One region of the Halomonas halophila genome, then DNA from elsewhere that is predicted to be linked to it. Evidence: riboswitches for the same ligand, from Rfam matches in the RefSeq annotation. Region 1 holds a riboswitch; each other region holds the start of a gene.
What was found. A riboswitch is a leader RNA that binds a small molecule or an ion and turns the genes downstream of it on or off. The one in region 1 is predicted to bind thiamine pyrophosphate.

Region 1 (6,630 bases):
AGGCCGCCGACCTCACTCGCGCCGAGGATCGCGCCCGGCTGGTGGCGGCCGCCGAACGGCTGGAGTGCACCATGCTGATCAACGCCGCCGGCGCCAACCGCGCCGAGCTGTTCAAGGACGCCGACGACGAGGCCATCGAGCGCCTGGTGACGGTCAACCTGACCGCCACCCTGCAGCTGACCCGCGCCCTGCTGCCCCGGCTGTGCCGCGCCGAGCAGGGCCTGGTGGTCAACGTCGGCTCGGCCTTCGGCCATATCGGCTATCCCGGCCAGGCCGCCTACTGCGCCACCAAGTTCGCGCTCTACGGCTTCACCCAGGCGCTGCGCCGCGAACTGTCGGACTCGCCGATCGCGGTGCACTACATCGCCCCGCGGGCCACCCGCACCGCCATGAACGCCCCGGCCATGGAGGAGATGAACCGGGCGCTGGGCAACGCCATGGACGCCCCGGAAACAGTGGCCGTCCAGATCCGCCGCGCCATCGAACGCGGTCGCAAGGAGACCCGGCTGGGCCGCGCCGAGCCGATCTTCGCCCGGCTCAACGCTCTGTGGCCGGGGCTGATCGATCGCGCCCTGCGCCGCCAGCTGCCCACCATCCGCCGCTTCATCACCCCGCCACCCTGAGCCGCCAGGGTCGACAGGCGCGGCCTTCGAGGCGAGTATCGGCATGACCGGAGCACCGACAAGGAAGGCCCATGCGCATACTGCTGGTGGAAGACGATCCCAGCCTGGCGTCGGGCATTCGCCTGGCGCTGAAACCCGAGCACTACACCGTCGACATCCTCGGCGACGGTATCGAGGCCCTCAACGCCCTGCGCGACGAGGAGCCCTTCGATGCCGTCATCCTCGACCTGGGCCTGCCCCGGCTCGACGGCATCGACCTGCTCACGCGGCTGCGCCGCGGCGGCCATCGCGTGCCGGTGCTGGTGCTGACCGCCCGCGACGGCATCGAGCAGCGCATCCAGGGCCTGGATGCCGGGGCCGACGACTACCTGACCAAACCCTTCGAGGTCGACGAGCTCAAGGCACGGCTGCGCGCCCTGCTGCGCCGTAGCCAGGGCCTGGTCAGCAGCGAGCTGCGCCACCGCGGCGTGGTGCTCGACCCGGAGAACCGCCGCGTCACCTACCAGGGCCAGCCGGTCACGCTGTCGCGCCGCGAGTTCACCCTGCTGCAGGAATTCCTCAGCCACCCGGGCCACGCCTTCACCCGCGACACCCTGGCCCGCCTGCTCTACGGCTGGGACGAGGACGTGGAGAGCAACGCCATCGAGGTCCACGTTCACCACCTGCGCAAGAAGCTGGCCCCGGAGTTGATCCGCACCCTGCGCGGCATCGGCTACATCATGGACAAGGCCCCGGCGGACGAGGCACCCGGAAACAGGATCCCATGAGCTCCATCCGCCGCCGCACCCTGGGCATCGCGCTGCTGGTGGTCGCGCTGTGCATGCTGGCGATCGGCGTGACCAGCTATCGCGACGCCGCCCGCGAAGTGGCGGCGCTGTTCGACGCCCGCCTGGCCCAGCAGGCCCGGCTGCTGGAAGGCCTGGTGCGCACGCCGCTGCCCGAGGCCCGGCGCGAGGCGCTGCTGGCGAGCCTCGACGACGCCCTGCGCCGCAACACGCCGGGCACCGACGGCGGCCACCGCTACGAGGGCGAGGTGGCCTTCCAGGTCTGGCGCGACGAGCGGCTGCTGCTGCGCTCCGCCGGCGCGCCGACCGCGCCGTTCACCGAGCGTCGTGCCGGCTACGGCGACGCGACCCTGGACGGACGCGAGTGGCGCGTCTTCGTCCTCGGCGGCGACGACCTGCGGGTGCTGGTCGGCGAGCGCGGCGACGTGCGCGGCGAGCTGGTCCGGGGCATCGCCCTGCGCACCCTGGTACCGGACCTCGTGGGCCTGCCGGCACTGGCGGTACTGCTGTGGTGGGCGATCGGCTGGGGGCTGCGGCCGCTGTCACGGCTGGCCGCCCAGATCGAAGCCCGCGACCCCCAGCGCCTGAACCCGCTGCCCGACGACCCACTGCCCCGCGAGCTGGCCACCATCGTCGGCGCCCTCAACGGCCTGCTGGCGCGGATCCGCACCCTGCGGGCCCGCGAGAAGCGCTTCATCGCCGATGCCGCCCACGAGCTGCGCACCCCGCTGACGGTGCTCGACCTGCACGCCCAGAACGCCCTGGCCACCGAGGATCCGGCGGATCGGCGCGAGGCGCTGACCCTGTTGCGCGACGGCCTGGCCCGCGCCACCCGGCTGGTCGGCCAGCTGCTGACCCTGGCACGCCTGGACCCGGAGCAGGAAGGCGCCCCGGATCAGCGCATCGACCTGCTGCACGAGGTGCGCGAGTCGCTGGCCGAGCTGATGCCGCTGGCCACCGACCACGACCAGAGCCTGCACTTGGAGGCCGACGAGGCGGCCGACTGGGCGCTGACCACCGAGCCCGGCGCCGTCACCACCCTGATCAAGAACCTGGTCGGCAACGCCATCCGTCACTCCCCCGCCGGCAGCCGCATCGACGTGGCACTGACGGCGGAAGAGCGAGTGCTGGTGCTGCGGGTGGACGACAGCGGTCCCGGCATCCCCGAGGACGGCCGCCAGCAGGCGCTGGCGCGCTTCCACCGCGGCGGTGCGGGAGCCGGGGCCGGCCTCGGACTGTCCATCGTCGACCGTCTGGTACAGCGCCACGGCGGCCGCCTGACGCTGGGCGACGCCCCCGGCGGCGGGCTGCGCGTGAGCGTGCGGCTGCCCCGCGCCTGACACGGCATCGTCATGTCGCTCCCTTAGCGTTGGTGTAAGCCGACTTTAAGCCAACGCCGTTACGGTGGTGGGCTGAATAGCCCAACGACAACCGGAAAGGAGACATCGACATGCACGCCATGCCCCCGACCTCTCTCGACGCCGCCCTGCGCCGCCCCCTGTGGCTGGCCCTGGGCGGCGTGCTGCTGCTCGTCGTCGAATGGCTGATCAGCCCCTGGGGCGTGGGTAGCCTGCCGCTGGCGTTGGTCGCCCTGGCCGCCGGCGCCGCCTTGCTGCTTCGCCCCCTGAACGCGGCGATGCGCCTCGAACCCGAGGAGGAAGGCAACGGCATGAGCGCCGATCTCCAGAGCGTCTCCCAGGCCAGCCTGCTGACCCTGGCCGTGCTCCAGCTGGCCGCCTGAGGCGACGCCCGCCGGCTTTACATGCATCGGACGAAGGGCGATAGTGAGGCCCGACGACAGGGGCGCCGGGGCGATGATCCGCCGCGGCTGAGAGGCACCCTCACTACCTGACCCGGATAATGCCGGCGGAGGGAGTCGTGCCGGCTCCCTCGGTGGCCGCGCCTCCCGTCGCCAGGAGGCCCGATGCATTCCCTCGATCCCGCGCCGCATCTGGCGCGCGTGCGCCGCACCACCCCGCTGGTTCACAACATCACCAACCACGTGGCGATGAACTTCATGGCCAACGCGCTGCTGGCGCTGGGCGCCTCGCCCGCCATGGTCCACGCCCGCGAGGAGGCCGCCGAGTTCGCCGGCCTGGCCACCGCCCTGACGCTGAACATCGGCACCCTCTCGCCCCACTGGCTCGACGCCATGGACGACGCCGCCCGCGCCGCCAATGACGCCGACACGCCCTGGGTGCTCGACCCGGTGGCGGTGGGCGCCACCCGCTTTCGTCGCCAGGCCGGCGCCCGGCTGCTGGCGCTGGGGCCGACCGCGATCCGCGGCAACGCCTCGGAGATCCTGGCGCTGGCCCGACAGGGCGGCGGCGGGCGCGGCGTGGACAGCACCGACAGCGCCGACAGCGCCGAGCGCGCCGCCGTGGCGCTGGCCCGCGAGCATGCCACCGTGGTGGCGGTCACCGGCGAGGTCGACCTGGTCACCGACGGCCGACGCCTGACGCGGGTCTGCGGCGGCCATGCGCTGATGCCTCGCGTCACCACCATGGGCTGCGCCCTGACCGGCGTGGTCGGCGCCTTCCTGGCCGGCGCCGAGGATCCGTTCGAGGCCACGGTGGCGGCGCTGACCGCCTACGCCGCGGCCGGGGAGATCGCCGCCGAGACCGCCGCCGGCCCCGGCAGCTTCGCCGTGGCCTTCCTCGACGCCCTCTATGCCCTCGATCCCGACACCCTCGCTACGCCGCTGGCCGACCGTATCCACCTGGAGCTCACCGATGCGCCTTGATCTGTCCCTCTACCTGGTCACCGACCCCGAGCTGTGCGCCGCCCTCGGCGTGGAGCAGACCGTACGGGCCGCGGTGCGCGGCGGCGTCAGCGTCGTCCAGCTGCGCGACAAGCACGCCGCCGACGCCGAGATGATCCCGCTGGCCCGGCGCCTGAAGGCTGCCCTGGCCGGCAGCGGCGTGCCGTTGATCATCAACGACCGCCTCGAGGTCGCGCTGGCCAGTCGGGCCGACGGCCTGCACATCGGCCAGGACGACGGCGAGGTCGCCGATGCCCGTGCCGCGCTGGGCCCGGACGCCATCCTCGGCCTCTCGGTGCAGACCCACGAACAGCTGGCACGGCTGGACGCCGGGCGCCTCGACTACCTGGGCCTCGGCCCGGTGTTCGCCACGGCCACCAAGCAGGACCATGCCGCGCCGCTGGGCGTCGACGGCCTGGCGGCGCTGGCCGCCGCCAGCCCGCTGCCCACGGTGGCGATCGGCGGGCTCAAGGTCGAGCACGTCGAGGCGGTGCGCCGCGCCGGTGCCGGCGGCCTGGCGGTGGTCTCGGCGATCTGCGGCACCCCGGACCCGGAGGCCGCCGCCCGCGCCTTCCCGCCGGGTCGCCGACGCGACCTGCGTCACAGGGAAGGCCGCCGGTTCAGCGCGACGCGCCGCTCCTGATAGGCGATGGCCAGGCCGCTGGCGATGATCAGGCTGCCGCCGGCGAACACCCAGGGGTCGGGCATCTCGCCCCAGAAGCCCCAGCCCAGCAGGGTCGCCCACAGCAGTGCCGTGTAGTCGAAGGGCGCGGCAATGGCCGCCGGGGCGTAGCGGAAGGCCTGGGTCAGGCCCACCATGGCGCCGACGCCGAGCACGCCAGCGCCCAGGAAGCCCAGCCAGTGCAGCGGCGCCGGGGCCTGCCAGACCCAGGGCAGGGTCAGGGAGGCGGCCAGGCAGGGCACCAGGGTGGTGTAGAAGACCATGGCCCAGAGGTGCTCCCCTTCGCCGTAGCGGCGCGCGGTGATCATGGTCAGGGCATAGAACAGCGCCGCGGCGACCACCACCAGCATGGCGGGCTGGAAACCGGCCGCCCCGGGCCGCACCACCACCAGCACCCCGACGAAGCCGAGCAGCGTGGCCAGCCAGGTCGGACGGTCGACCCGCTCGCCGAGCAAGGGCACCGACAGCAGCGTCACGAACAGCGGCGCGGCGAAGGCGATCGCCGTGGCGGTGGCCAGCGGCAGCAGCACCAGCCCCCACATGAAGGTGATCATGGTGGCGGTGAAGATCAGGCCGCGCAGCAGGTGCACACCCGGACGCCGCGTGCCGAGGGTGCGCAGGCCGCCATTGAAGCGCGCGATCAGCACGATCAGCGGCAGCGACACCAGGGTGCGGAAGAAGATGATCTGCAGCGGCGAATGCACCGCGCCCAGCCACTTGGTGAGGGCATCGCCCAGGGCCAGACACAGCACGCCGCCGCACATGAACAGGATGCCTTTCAGAGAGGGAGCCATGCAGCGCCTCCGTGCGCGCGTCGAGGGAGGGGAAACGACACCGCCCCGACGGCCTGACCGTCGGGGCGGTGAGAGGGGCCGGAACCGAGGGTCAGAGCGAGGCCTGGACCACCATGCAGTCCATGCCCTGGGACTGGAGACGCTGGCAGGCGCTGCGGGCCTGGCGCTCGCCCAGATCGACCAACCGCGCCCGGTAGACGCCGGCTTGCGCCACCCAGGGCACGTCGACCCGGGCGTCATCCAGCTCCGCGGCCAGTCGGGCCGCGGCGCGGTCGGCCAGGCGACGAGCGTGATCGGCGTCGCTGAAGGCGCCGACCTGCACGCCCCAGCCGCCGGTCCGCTCGTCGCGGTCGATCAGCGCGGTCAGCGGATCCGCCTCCGCCGCACCGCCGACGGCCGCGTCGGCGCTCGGCGCCGAGGCCACGATCGCCTCGTCCGGCGAGGGGGCGGCGACCTCCTGTACCACCGGCCCCGGCGCGGCGGCGCGGCTCGGCTCGCTGGCCGCCGGCGTCGAGGCCGGCTCGGGCGCCCGGGCGGATACCGTCGCGGCCGGTGCCGGCGCGGCGCTGTCGCGGCTCGCCAGCATCTGACCGGCCGGCGGCAGCGTGCGGCCCGGCAGCGGCATCAGGCGCTCGTCGGCGATCTCGGTGCGGGCCAGCCAGCCGTGGCCGTCGGCCAGGGCGGCGCGGGCGAAGCCGCGGTTCAGCAGGTCGGCCATGTGCTCGTCGCGGGAGGCGGCGGTGAAGCCGCCCATCACCACCGAGAGCATGCGCCGGCCGCCGTGCACCGCCGAAGTGGCGACGTTGAAGCCGGAGGCGCGGATGAAGCCGGTCTTGAGGCCGTCGGCGCCCGGGTAGTTGGCCAGCAGGCGATTGTGGCCGCGGTAGGTGTTGCCGCGCCAGGTGAAGTCCTGCAGCGAGAAATAGTGGTAGTACTGCGGGAAATCGAGCATCAGCCGACGGGCCAGCACCGCCATGTCGCGGGC
Region 2 (6,630 bases), 1.0 Mb from region 1:
GCCCGCGGCAAACTGAACCCGTCTGGCCGCATGAAAAACGCCGCGCCGGCATGCAGCCGGCGCGGCGTTCTGCATCAAGGCGGGAGGTCAGACCTCCTTGTACAGCTCGGCGCCCTGGTCGCGGAACTTCTCGGCCTGTTCGGCCATGCCGCGCTCCACCGCGGCGCGGTCGCCTTCGAGGCCGTTGTCGGCCGCGTAGTCGCGAACCTCCTGGCTGATCTTCATCGAGCAGAACTTGGGCCCGCACATGGAGCAGAAGTGGGCCACCTTGGCCGAGTCCTTGGGCAGGGTCTCGTCGTGGTACTCGCGGGCGGTGTCCGGGTCGAGGCCGAGGTTGAACTGGTCCTCCCAGCGGAACTCGAAGCGTGCCTTCGACAGGGCATTGTCACGGCGCTGGGCGGCCGGGTGACCCTTCGCGAGATCAGCAGCATGCGCGGCGATCTTGTAGGTGATGATGCCGGTCTTGACGTCGTCCTTGTTGGGCAGGCCCAGGTGCTCCTTGGGGGTCACGTAGCAGAGCATGGCGCAGCCGTACCAGCCGATCATCGCCGCGCCGATGCCGGAGGTGATGTGGTCGTAGCCCGGCGCGATGTCGGTGGTCAGCGGCCCGAGGGTGTAGAAGGGCGCCTCGTCGCACTCGCGGAGCTGCTTGTCCATGTTCTCCTTGATCAGGTGCATCGGCACGTGACCGGGGCCCTCGATCATCACCTGGACGTCGTGCTCCCAGGCGATGCGGGTCAGCTCGCCCAGGGTCTCGAGCTCGGCGAACTGGGCCTCGTCGTTGGCGTCGGCCACCGAGCCCGGGCGCAGGCCGTCGCCCAGCGAGAAGGCGACGTCGTAGCGCTTGCAGATCTCGCAGATCTCCTCGAAGTGCTCGTAGAGGAAGCTTTCGCGGTGGTGGTAGAGGCACCACTTGGCCATGATCGAGCCGCCGCGGGAGACGATGCCGGTGGTGCGTCTAGCGGTGAGCGGCACGTAGCGCAGCAGCACGCCGGCGTGGATGGTGAAGTAGTCGACGCCCTGTTCGGCCTGCTCGATCAGGGTGTCGCGGAACACCTCCCAGGTCAGGTCCTCGGCCACGCCGTTGACCTTCTCCAGCGCCTGATAGATGGGCACGGTGCCGATCGGCACCGGGGCGTTGCGGATGATCCACTCGCGGGTCTCGTGGATGTTCTGCCCGGTGGACAGGTCCATGATGGTGTCGGCGCCCCAGCGGATACCCCAGGTCATCTTGTCGACCTCGTCCTCGATGGACGAGGTGACCGCCGAGTTGCCGAGGTTGCCGTTGATCTTCACCAGGAAGTTGCGGCCGATGATCATCGGCTCGGATTCCGGGTGGTTGATGTTGTTGGGGATGATGGCGCGGCCGGCGGCCACCTCGTCGCGCACGAACTCGGGGGTGATCTCCTCGGGCAGGCGGGCGCCGAAGGCCTCGCCCGGGTGCTGGTGGCCGAGGATGCGCTCGACCTCTTCGGTGCCCATCGTCTGGCGCTTCTGGTTTTCCCGAATGGCGATGAATTCCATCTCGGGGGTGACGATGCCCTGGCGCGCATAGTGCAGCTGGGTGACGTTCTTCCCTTCCTTGGCCCGGCGGGGCGTGCGGGTCAGCTCGAAGCGCAGTGGGGCCAGCATGGGGTCGTTGGCGCGGCGGCGGCCGTACTCCGAGGTCGGGCCGTCGAGGAACTCGGTGTCGTCGCGGGCCTCGATCCAGTCGCGGCGCAGCTCGGGCAGGCCGCGGCGCAGGTCGATGTCGGCCTCGGGGTCGGTGTAGGGGCCGGAGGTGTCGTAGACCAGCAGCGGCGGGTTTTCTTCATCTGCGCCGGAGGTGCGGGTTGGTGACAGGCCGATCTCGCGGAAGGGCACGCGGATATCGGGTCGCGAGCCTTCGACGAAGACCTTGCGCGAGCCGGCCAGCGGGGCCACGGCGGCGGCGTCGACGCGGGCGTTCTCGTTGAGGAAATGGATGGTCTTGCTCATGGTCGTGCTCCCTTGGCTTGAGTGGTTCGTCAGGGAGGACCGTCGGGGAGGACAGGGGCGGCCGACGCCGAGGCGCCGCCGCGTGTCGCTTGATCCCTACGCTGGTCCTAGCCAGTTCAGGTTCAACGGGATCCATGCTCCGGCGCCTCGCGCCGCATGATCTCAGCCGTCTTCAACGGCACCCCGTCAAGCGTGGTGGTGCCCGCCGCTGGGCGGGCCGTGTCATTGCCTTTCTTCTTCCTACCTACTTTTTTTCTATCGTGGGCCAGGGGCCGAGCTGGCGCGGTGCTAGCCGAGCGCCGGGGGCAAGACAAAGCGAGGGTTTTTGCCATGGGTGAGGCGATCCTCGCCGAACGGGCTGGCCATGGATGGCCAGCACTGGTCCTGCAAACGGAGCAGGATGCGAGAGTGCCGCAGGGCAAAAGTTAGCGCCCAGGGATGGGTTCACAGCGCCTCGCGTGGTCTTGTCGCCGGAAAAGCTCGGCAGTCAAGGAGGTGGAGCTCAGTCCGCGCGATCCAGCCCCATCTGCCAGAAGTCGATCTCCAGCCGGGTAGCGTCGCGGAACAGCCGCGCCAGCTGGTCGAAGCGCGCCGGCGTCACCTCGGCCAGGCGCGCGTCCAGCCAGGCGATCTCGGCGTGCATCGCCCGCTGGAAGTCGTCGCCCTGATACATGGCGATCCAGGCGTCATAGGGGTTGGCGTCGCCGCGCACGGTGAACGGCTGCGCCTCGAGCCAGTTGGCGATCTCGCCGTAGCCCACCAGGCAGGGGGCCAGCGCCACGCGCAGGTCGAGCAGGTCGCCGCGGCTGCCGGCGTCGAGCACGAAGCGGGTGTAGGCCAGGGTAGCGCGGGCCTCGGGCAGCGCCGCCAGGTCGTCTTCGGTGATGCCCCAGTCGCGACAGAAGCCGCGGTGCAGGTCCAGTTCGACGTCGAGGATGGTCTTCAGGCCGTCGAAGGCCTGGCGCAGCTCGTCGAGGTCGCGGCTCTTGTAGGCGGCCAGGGCGTAGGCGCGGGCGAAGTGGATCAGGAACAGGTAGTCCTGCTGCAGGTAGTGGCGGAAGGCGTCCGCCTCGAGCGTGCCGGCGCCCAGGGCGCGGACGAAGTCGTGCTCGGTGTAGGCGCGCCAGTCGGCCTGGCAGGCGGCGGTGAGATCACTGAAGCGACGGCCCATCTTGCCTCCGATTCCGATGAGAGCGGATGCCGGAGGGTGCGCACGGGCGTAGCGGAGGCGGTGAGGGAGAGCCGGGACACAAGGAGGGCGCGCCGGCCCGCCGCCTGATTCCCTACGCCGGTTCACGTGCGGCGCGTGCCACACCCACCCGGATCAGGTTCCACGGGACCAGCGCTGGGCTCTGTCTCGAACGTGTCGAGCACGAACCTGCGCCATCTCAGCCGGTTCCACCGGCACCCCGTCAAGCGAATGGGCCGAGTCTAGCAGCTTGGCGGGCAGTTGCCATAGCCCGGTCTGGAAACGACTTCCAATGGCGTGGTCAGGCACTCAGTAGACGCGGAAGCGCTTCCAGTCGGCGCGGCCCTCGAGTTCCTCGGGGGTCTTGCGATAGCGCTTGTATTCCCACTGGTACTGGACCGGATCCAGGGCGATGGCGGCCTCCACGCAGGCATTCACGCCGGCGGCCGAGGTGGTCTCGTCGCTCGAGTAGACGCGCTCGTCGGCGGCCAGGAAGTGCAGCGCGAAGCCGCGGCCGCGAACGCGCTTGGCCACGCCGGTGACGACCCGGGCCTCGGTGCGGGCCACCAGCTTGGGCAGCAGGGTGGCGGTATAGGCCTGGCGGCCGAAGAAGGGCGCGAACACGCCGCTGCCCCAGCTCGGCGTCTGGTCCGGCAGGATGCCCACCGTCTCGCCGCGCTTGAGCGCCTTGAGCAGCGCCGCCACGCCGCGCGGATTGGTCGGCACCAGCTCGGCCCCGCGCCGCTCGCGGCCGCCGCGGATGATCGGGTCCAGCGGAGCGAGCTTGGGCGGCTCGTACATGGCGGTGAAGGGGAAGTGCCCGGACAGCCAGAAGTTGAGCACCTCCCAGTTGCCGAAGTGGGGTGCCAGCACGATGACGCCTCGCCCCTCGGCGCGGGCCTCGTCGAGCAGCTCGCGGCCGTGGACCTCGAGAATGCTGGCCTCGACCCGGTCCGGCTCGCCCATCCAGGCCAGGCCCAGCTCGAGCATGGTGGCGCTGGAGTGGACCAGGCTGCGCCGCGCCAGGCGGCGGCGCTCGGCCTCGGGGCGGTCGGGATAGGCCTGGGCCAGGTTGATGCGGGTCACCCGGCGCTCGCGCCGGCTGCCGAGCTGCACCAGCGGGCCGGTCATGCGCGCCAGGCGCCACAGTGAGGCCGGCCGCCAGTTGGCGAGGGCGCGCCACAGGCCGGCGATCAGCCGCGCCTGAAAGCGCCCCTGGGTGTGTTGCGTGTCGGCCATGGATCAGATCAGCCAGGTATCGACGTTGTCGGGGGCGCGCTTCTCCTGCAGGCCCTTGAAGCCCTTGACGCAGCGGATGATCATCCACACCGCCAGCGCGATCAGCAGCGGGAAGCCGATCACGACCAGGGTCAGCAGCGAGGCCAGGGCGGCATAGACGAGGCCGATCCAGAAGGTGCGGATCTGGTAGCGGTAGTGCTCGTCGAGCCAGGCCGGGCCCTTGCCGCGGTATACGTAGGCGATCACCACGCCGATGATGCCGGTGAAGCCCACCACGAAACTGGCCAGGTAGAGGGCGTAGACGACCATGGCCATGGTGGTATCGGGGGTGCGGGCGTCGTCGGCGACCACGGCGTCGTGGCGCGCGGGATCATGCTCGTTCATCGGTCGTCCTTGAAAGCGTGGATATCGTGCCGCTCATGATACTGGCCTGCGTTGGCGATGCCACCGTATGCCATCGGCGACGCCGGCAAGAGCCTTCAGCCAGGTTGGTAAAAGCCTTCAGCCAGGTCGGCATAAGTCCTCGGCGATGTCGCCTGATCCCTCAACGCCTGGGGCGGCTGATCTCGAGCAGGTTGCCGTCGGGGTCGCGCAGGTAGAGAGACTCGATCTCGCCGGTGGCACCCTGGCGGCTGACCGGCCCCAGCTCGACCTCGATGGAGAGCGCCTCGAGGTGGCGCTGGACCTCGTCGAGGGGCAGCTGGCTGCGCAGGCACAGGTCGAGGCTGCCCGGGGTGGGCGTGGCGGCCCGTGGCTGGATATCGGTGGCGGTCCAGTGCAGGCGCAGGGCCATGTCGCCGAGCATCAGGTCCACGCGCTCCTGATCGCGATAGCGGACGTCCAGCCCCAGTACCCGGGTGTAGAAGTCCACGGCGCGGGAAATATCGGTCACGGTGATGACCAGGTGGTCCAGACCTGACAGCATGCATGCCTCCTGAAAGTGAGTCCTGCCACAGAGAATACGATGATGCCGACCTGTCCGCTATGCGCATCCACCGACCACGCGCCCTACCATCGCGATGCGCGACGCGATTATCGCCGCTGCCGGCGCTGTGCGCTGGTGTTCGTGCCGGCCCATCAGCGCCTCGGGCCGGCGGAGGAGAAGGCGGTCTACGACCAGCACGAGAACTCCCCCGACGATCCCGGCTATCGTCGCTTCCTGTCGCGGCTGTTCGAGCCGCTGGCGGCGAAGCTCTCGCCCGGCGCCCGCGGGCTCGACTTCGGCGCCGGCCCGGGGCCGACGCTGTCGGTGATGTTCGAGGAGGCCGGCCACCCGATGGCGATCTATGACGCCTTCTACGCGCCGGACGCGGCGGCGCTCGAGCGCACCTACGATTTCATCACCTCCACCGAGGTGGTCGAGCATCTGTTCGCGCCCGGCGCCGAGCTCGAGCGCCTGCTCGGTCTGCTGGCGCCCGGCGGCTGGCTGGGGCTGATGACCAAGCGGGTGCCGCCAAGCGTGGAGGCGTTCGCCGGCTGGCACTACATCCTCGATCCGACCCACGTCTGCTTCTTCGATGAGGCGAGCTTTCGCTGGCTCGCCGAGCGCTGGCAGCTGACGGTGAGCTTCCCGGCCGGCGACGTCGTATTGCTGCAGAAGGCGTGAGGTCGCTTCGTTCGATAACACGCTGTTATCGTCATCGAAGTGTCGCGAAAAAGCCTGCCAGGGAGGATTGGCGGCGCCCGTGACCGGGCGTATATTCGTGCGCGAATTCCCGCCACCGCCGTCCCCGGCGGTGGCCTTTTCTCGCGGCTCGTCGGAGGCCTTCGCACATGTCACGCCAGCTGTTGCTCATGGCCCTGGGGCCGCTGCTCGGACTCTTCATCCTGGGCATCGGCAACGGCTTTCTGACCACGCTCACCACCCTGCGGCTGGACGCCGCCGGGGCCTCGTCGCTGGTGATTGGCTGGGTGTCCTCGGCCTACTTCATCGGCCTGGGCTTGGGGGCGATGGTCAACGACCGCCTGCTGCTGGCGATCGGCCATATCCGCGCCTACGGCAGCTTCGCCTCGCTGCTGGCGGTGTCGGTGCTGCTGCAGGGCATGTCCGCCGACCCCGTGGCCTGGTTCGCCCTGCGTCTGATCGCCGGCTGGGCCACGGTGGGCGTTTTCCTGGTGATCGAGAGCTGGCTCTTGACCGCCGGCGACGACCGGGTGCGCGGGCGCCTGCTGGCGATGTACATGATCGTGGTGTTCGCCGCCGGGGCGATCGGCCAGCTGCTGTT
Region 3 (6,630 bases), 440 kb from region 1:
TGGGGGATATGGGGGCTGTTCAACCAGAACGTGTTCACGGTGGCGGGAGACGACGACTACCGCGACGTGAATATCTCGATCGTGCAGCCGATCGTGAACTACAGCCTCGGGAATGGTTGGTCGGCGGGGGCCTCCGACATGTCGATCACCTATGACTGGGAGCAGCATGATTGGGTGAGCCTGCCCCTGGGCGTTGCGCTCAACAAGCTGGTGAGGATTCAGGAGTATCCGGTGCAGTTCACGGCCAGCTATGAGCACAACTTCTACGACGAGGGGGTGAGCGCCTCGGACACCCTCAACCTCACCGCGAAGCTGCTGTTGCCTTGAACGGCAGCGGTGAGTAGGGGGCCGCTGGTCGCCTCCGAAGCGCTAAAGATCAATGACGTCTCAGGCGATCCTGGCCCCTTCCATGGAAGCTTCTGCCTCCTCCTGAGGCCCCGCTCCGGTATCGCCTAGGGGCGGATATGGGCCATCTCCAGCAGCTCGCTCAGCGGTTCCAGCTGGCCCACGTGCAGCACCAGCACGCACTCGCCGGGTTCGTCGGCGGCGGGGCGAACGATGGCGAATTCGCCTTCCTCCAGATGGAATTCGTGGATCTCGCGGCTGCCCTCGGGCGTATTGCAGCGGATCGAGCGGTAGGCCTCGTCCTCGCCGTAGGTCAGGCGGTGATAGACCTTGAAGAAGGTATACAGCGACAGGCCGCGGGGAAACGCCGGCCAGCGGGCCGGGTTGTCTCGAGTCTCTGAGTCGACCTCGAGGCCGTCGGCCTCGGCGCCGGCGATGGCACTGGCCAGCGGCTCGGCGAGCAGGCTGTCGGCCTCGCCCGGCAGCGGGGCGAGACGGTCCAGCGCCTGCTGGTAGCGCTCGGCGATCGCACGCAGGTCGGCCGTCTTGCCCAGCGCATGGTCGCCATGTCGCAGGTCTTCGGGGGCGCAGCCGCCGTTCTCCCAGCCGTGGATCACCCTGAGCGTCAGTCGCCCTTCGCGCATCGGCGCCTCCAGCAGCGCCTGGAGGGCGATGCGCAGGTGCAGCTGGCGCTCGGGGACGCCGTTGTCGAAGGCGGCGTAGGGCTCGGCGAAGATCTGGTGCAGGCAACCGGGGGCGTGTTCCTTGGCTTCGGTAAACGGCATGGCGGGGTCCGGGCTGGTTGTTCGAATGGCGGGAAGGATGTGTCATGCTGGCGTGGCAATCCGGATATCGGCCATTTTGGCCCTGTCTTGAGGATCGCCACTACAATCCATTCACTGTCGCCAGGGGAGTCTCGCCGGCATCGGCGGGGCTGAGAGAGCGTGCGTCGCTGACCCTGGAACCTGATCCGGTTCACACCGGCGGAGGAAGTGCGACATGCCTTATCTGACGTCAGCCGTGCTTGGCGCGGCGCTTTTGTGTTTCACCGTTCTGGGCCTGCGTGCCCGCCGGGCCGACGGCCCGCTCGACGACTACGTTACCGCCCGCAACTCCCAGTCGGCCCCGACCCTGGGGCTCTCCTTCCTGGCCTCCGGCATGGGGGCCTGGATCCTCTTCGCGCCGCCCGAGATCGGCGCCTTCGTCGGCCCGCTGGGTCTGGCCGGCTATGCCATCGGCTCGGCGCTGCCGTTCATCGTGCTCGGCGCCTTCGGCCCGGCCATCCGCCGTCGCCTGCCGGAGGGGCGCAGCATCGGCGAGTACGCCGAGGCCTGTTTCGGCGCCGGCATCCGCCGCTGGGTGGCGCTGGTCTCGGTGCTGTACATGGGCTGCTTCCTGGCCGCCGAGCTGACCGCCATCGGCGCCATCACCGGGCTGCTGTCGGACGTCCCGGTGGCGCTGGTGGTGGTCGGCGTGGCGGTGGCGACCCTGCTCTACACCGCGCTGGGCGGGCTGCGTGCGAGCCTGGCCACCGACCGCTGGCAGGCCTGGCTGCTGCTGGCCCTGCTGGGGGTGGTGGGCGGCGTGGCGCTGGCCCGGTTGCCCGAGCTGCCGGCCGAGGCCGCGCTGCCGTCGATCCCCGCCGCGGATGCCCTGTCCGTGGCGCTGACGCTGGTGATCGCGGTGACCGCGGCCAACCTCTTCCATCAGGGCTACTGGCAGCGGGTGTGGGCGGCCCGGGACGACCGGGCGCTGGGGCGCGGCGCCTGGCTGGGCGGCGGCATCACCGTGCTGGTGGTGGCGGTGGTCGGCGGCCTCGGCATGCTGGCCGCCATGGCGGGCGTGTCGCTGGGCGAGCCGCCGATCCCGTTCTTCGCGCTGCTCGCCGAGGCGCCGGGCTGGCTGGCGCTGCCGGCGCTGGTGCTGGCGGTGACCCTGGTGGCCTCCAGCGTCGATACCCTGCAGAACGGCATCGCCTCGCTGGTGGTGGCCGGCAGCGGCCGTCGCGGCCTGTCGCTCAGGGCGGCGCGGTGGGTCACCGTGGCGCTGATGGTGCCGGTGGTGGCGATCGCCCTGCAGGGGCTCTCGGTGCTGCGACTGTTCCTGATCGCCGATCTGCTGTGCGCGGCCATCGTGGTGCCGGTGCTGCTGGGGCTGTGGGCGCGGATGAGCGCCATGGCGGCGCTGGCCGGCGGTCTCGCCGGGCTGGCGGGCGCGGTGCTGCCGGGGTGGGTCGCCTCGGGCAGTGCCCTCGATGGCCTGCTGGCGGCGAGCTTTCCCGGCGGGGTGCCGACCCTGCCGCCCTTCCTCGGTGCGCTTCTGGCCTCCAGCGCGGTGGCGCTGCTGGTGGCCTGGTGGCGCCCGGCCGCGGTGCGGCGTACGGCCTGAACGGTTGCCAGGCCGGCGGATGACGGCCACCCTCTGAAGGTCATCCCGACCTGACGGAGGAGCCGCGCCATGAGTGACACGCCACAGGATCCCCGCCGCCGCCATTCCGCCCCGGTGGTGGACGGCGTCGGCAAGTCGGCCAGCCGCGCCATGCTGCGCGCGGTGGGCTTCAACGACGCCGACTTCACCAGGCCCCAGGTGGGCATTGCGTCCACCTGGAGCCGCGTCACGCCCTGCAACAGCCACATCGGCGAGCTCGCCGAGCAGGCCAGCGCTGGTGCCGATGCGGCCGGCGGCAAGGGCGTGATCTTCAACACCATCACCATCTCCGACGGCATCGCCAACGGCACCGAGGGCATGAAGTATTCACTGGTGTCGCGGGAGGTGATCGCCGATTCCATCGAGACGGTGGCCGGCTGCGAGGGCTTCGATGGCCTGGTGGCCATCGGCGGCTGCGACAAGAACATGCCCGGCTGCCTGATCGGCCTGGCGCGGCTCGACCGGCCCAGCGTCTTCGTCTACGGCGGCACCATCCTGCCCGGCGAGGGGCACACCGACATCGTCTCGGTGTTCGAGGCCATGGGCGCCCACAGCCGCGGCGATCTCGACCTCATCGACGTCAAGCGGATCGAGGAGACGGCGATTCCCGGGCCCGGTGCCTGCGGCGGCATGTACACCGCCAACACCATGGCCTCGGCCATCGAGGCGCTGGGCATGAGCCTGCCCGGCAGCTCGGCGCAGAACGCCGTGTCCCAGACCAAGCGCGACGACAGCCGGGCGGCGGGGGAGGCGGTGCTGACCCTGCTCGAGCGCGACATCACGCCCTCGGACATCATGACCCGCGAGGCCTTCGAGAACGCCATCACCGTGGTGATCGCCCTGGGCGGCTCCACCAATGCGGTGCTGCACCTGATCGCCATGGCCGACGCCATCGGCGTGTCGCTTTCCCTCGACGACTTCACGGCGATCGGCAAGCGGGTGCCGGTGCTCGCCGACCTGCGGCCCAGCGGCCAGTACATGATGAGCGAGCTGGTCGAGATCGGCGGCATCCAGCCGCTGATGAAGACCCTGCTCGACGCCGGGCTGCTGCATGGCGACTGCCTGACCGTGACCGGCGCCACCCTGGCCGAGAACCTGGCCGAGGTCGTGCCTTACCCCGAGGGGCAGGCGATCATCGCGCCCCTCGAGGCGCCGCTGAAGGCCCAGAGCCACCTGCGCGTGCTGCACGGCAACCTGGCCCCGGAGGGCGCGGTGGCCAAGATCACCGGCAAGGAGGGCACGCGCTTCTCCGGCCGGGCCCGGGTGTTCGGCTCCGAGGAGGAGGCCCAGGCGCGCATCAACGACGGCAGCGTGGTGGCCGGCGACGTGGTGGTGATCCGCTACGAGGGGCCCCGCGGCGGGCCCGGCATGCGCGAGATGCTGACCCCGACCTCGGCGATCATGGGGCGCGGACTCGGCAGCGAGGTGGCGCTGATCACCGACGGCCGCTTCTCCGGCGGCAGTCACGGCTTCGTGGTCGGCCACGTGACGCCGGAGGCCTTCGACGGCGGCCCCCTGGCGCTGCTCGAGGATGGCGACACCATCACCATCGATGCCGAGGCCGACACCCTCGATGTCGCGCTCACCGTCGAGGAACTCGAACGACGCCATGCCGCCTGGCAGCGGCCGGCGCCGCGCTACACCCGCGGGGTACTGGCCAAGTACGCGCGGATGGTCAGCTCCGCCTCGACCGGGGCGGTGACCGACCGCCCCGACTAGCTCGCCCCGGCAGGGCCCCGAGACGCGACGGCGCCGTTCGTGCTTTCGGGCAGGGCGTGCCCTGCGGCCGTCGGCTTACTGGGAGAGCGCCTGGTTCATCATGTCTTCCATGCTCATGGCGTCCTCGGGCAGCTCGAAGGCGCTTGCCGCTGGGGCCTCGTCGGACAGCGAGGCGATGCGGAAGCGGTCGCCGAAGCGCAGCATGCCGAGCCCCTCTTCCTCCAGCGCCGAGGCGATCGGGTCGGATTCGCCGGTCATGGTGCGTTGATAGGCGTGGAAGGCACGCATCAGCTCACGTACCTGATCGTCGTCGCTCAGCACCAGGGTGTCGTCATGGGCGTTGCCGGCCTTGTCGGTCCACGTCAGCGCATAGACCTCGCCCTCCAGGCCGGCGATGATCTCGCGTTCGCCGGTGGCCTCGAGCCGTTCGACCGAGTCGGCCTGCTGGCTGGTCACGCCGGCCATGGCCTGATCGCCGCCCATGCTCTCGGCCATCTGCTTGAGGCGGGCCATGTCCATGACCAGGGTCTGGCCCTGCATCCGGGTGACCATGTAGCCGTTGCCGTCCTTGAGCAGCATGAAGCCCGCCTGGGCCTGCCGGGGGAAGTCCATGCGCAGGTCATCGCCCGCCCAGCGGACTTCCATGGTGGCGGTGCCCTGGTCGGAGCGGCTCTCGAGGGTGGCCTGGCCATCGGCCAGGGCGGGCAGCGAGGCGGCCAGCAGCAGGCCGGTCACGAGGTGGCGCATCGGGATTCTCCCTGATCTCTCGAATCCATGAGGTGGAAGGGCCGGCGAGACCGGCCCGGGCCCAGTGCGCGGGCGAGCGGGTCGCCTGACGGCTAGGGCGGCGTGAGTTCGTGGTCGATGGTGCTGCGCAGTGCCTGTAGCTCGTCGAGGGTGAGCTGCTCCAGGCGTCCGGCGAGAAGGTCGCTGATCTTCTGCATCGGCAGGCCCGCGCGACGGGCGATCTCGCGGTTGCCGAGATCCGATACGGCGATCAGCCGAGTGATGATGCGCATGAGGCGCGTACGTTGTTCCAGGTCCCTGACGTCGAGGTCAGGGCATCGTCGCGGAGGGTCGAGGATTTCCGCGTTGGATGGGCTTGCCGTGCTCATGATGCTCCACAGGACAGAATCGACCGCTACAGCATGAAGCCTTTTGACGCGTTTCGCCAGTGGTCGAAAGGCGGATGGCGCAAGATTCATTGCCCGCTGAATCGGCCGATGGCGGGGATGGCAAGGCCAGGGGCGGACAGGGCAAAGCGCGGTCTCCGATGCGGTTGAATCCCCGGTGTTTTTGGTCTGTGGTCGGAATGTCCGGGCGCGGGGAAGATGCAGGGACGACGGGAATTTGTTGATTTTTTATAAAAATGTCGATATTTTTGATTCATCGACCCTCGACGCCCTGGAGCCTCCCGATGACCGCGCTGACCCGGATCCCCGAACTCGCCATGCCGCTGCCCGCCGACCTGCAGGGCTTCACCCTGACGCCGTCGGCCCAGTCGCCGCGCCTGCTGCAGATGACCTTCTCCCGCGAGGTGGTCACGGCCTTCGTCGAGGCCGTGGCCGAGTGGCCGGTGCAGGCACTGGAGTACAAGTCGATGCTGCGCTTCCGGGTGGCGAAGCTCCTCGACGACCTGTGTGGCAACACCCTGCAGCCGGTGCTGATCAATACCCTGGTGGACCGCGCGACCGGCGGACTGCAGGTGGTGCCCGAGGGCCTGGACGACGTGGCCCAGGCCGAGGAGATGGTCAAGTTCGCCACCGCCGTGGCGCACCTGATGGGGCGCTCCAACTTCGATGCCATGAGCGGCCAGTTCTATGCCCGCTTCGTGGTCAGGAACGTCGACGAGTCCGACAGCTACCTGCGCCAGCCGCATCGGGTGATGGAGCTGCACAACGACGGCACCTTCGTCGAGCAGGACACCGACTACGTGCTGATGATGAAGATCGACGAGCGGCACATGCAGGGCGGCGACTCGCTGCTGCTGCACCTGGACGACTGGGAGGACCTGGAGCGCTTCTATCGCCATCCGCTGGCGCACCGCGGGATGCGCTGGGCGGCGCCGCCCAGCAAGAACGTCGCCAAGGACGTCTTCCATCCGGTGTTCGACGTGGACCGCGAGGGGCGGCCGATCAT

Region 2: it holds a riboswitch for thiamine pyrophosphate, as region 1 does, so the genes downstream of both, thiC (phosphomethylpyrimidine synthase ThiC) here and thiM (hydroxyethylthiazole kinase) in region 1, are expected to answer to the same signal.
Region 3: it holds a riboswitch for thiamine pyrophosphate, as region 1 does, so the genes downstream of both, QWG60_RS02855 (SLC5/6 family protein) here and thiM (hydroxyethylthiazole kinase) in region 1, are expected to answer to the same signal.

What each region holds. Positions count from the first base shown of each region.
Region 1 is NZ_CP129121.1:177,260-183,889, reverse strand. Features, by position in the region: gene QWG60_RS00795 (SDR family oxidoreductase) at 1-623, shown strand, start outside; gene QWG60_RS00790 (response regulator transcription factor) at 695-1,390, shown strand; gene QWG60_RS00785 (ATP-binding protein) at 1,387-2,748, shown strand; gene QWG60_RS00780 (hypothetical protein) at 2,859-3,149, shown strand; TPP riboswitch at 3,198-3,300, shown strand; gene thiM (hydroxyethylthiazole kinase) at 3,333-4,151, shown strand; gene thiE (thiamine phosphate synthase) at 4,141-4,812, shown strand; gene QWG60_RS00765 (DMT family transporter) at 4,770-5,645, opposite strand; gene QWG60_RS00760 (serine hydrolase) at 5,737-6,630, opposite strand, start outside.
Region 2 is NZ_CP129121.1:1,215,533-1,222,162, forward strand. Features, by position in the region: gene QWG60_RS05490 (heavy metal translocating P-type ATPase) at 1-16, shown strand, start outside; gene thiC (phosphomethylpyrimidine synthase ThiC) at 88-1,977, opposite strand; TPP riboswitch at 2,054-2,173, opposite strand; gene tenA (thiaminase II) at 2,480-3,148, opposite strand; gene QWG60_RS05505 (lysophospholipid acyltransferase family protein) at 3,476-4,405, opposite strand; gene QWG60_RS05510 (DUF4870 family protein) at 4,409-4,789, opposite strand; gene QWG60_RS05515 (VOC family protein) at 4,950-5,330, opposite strand; gene QWG60_RS05520 (class I SAM-dependent methyltransferase) at 5,370-6,011, shown strand; gene QWG60_RS05525 (MFS transporter) at 6,179-6,630, shown strand, end outside.
Region 3 is NZ_CP129121.1:617,820-624,449, forward strand. Features, by position in the region: gene QWG60_RS02845 (hypothetical protein) at 1-327, shown strand, start outside; gene QWG60_RS02850 (hypothetical protein) at 453-1,130, opposite strand; TPP riboswitch at 1,243-1,355, shown strand; gene QWG60_RS02855 (SLC5/6 family protein) at 1,345-2,733, shown strand; gene ilvD (dihydroxy-acid dehydratase) at 2,803-4,491, shown strand; gene QWG60_RS02865 (hypothetical protein) at 4,567-5,238, opposite strand; gene QWG60_RS02870 (XRE family transcriptional regulator) at 5,331-5,696, opposite strand; gene glaH (glutarate dioxygenase GlaH) at 5,909-6,630, shown strand, end outside.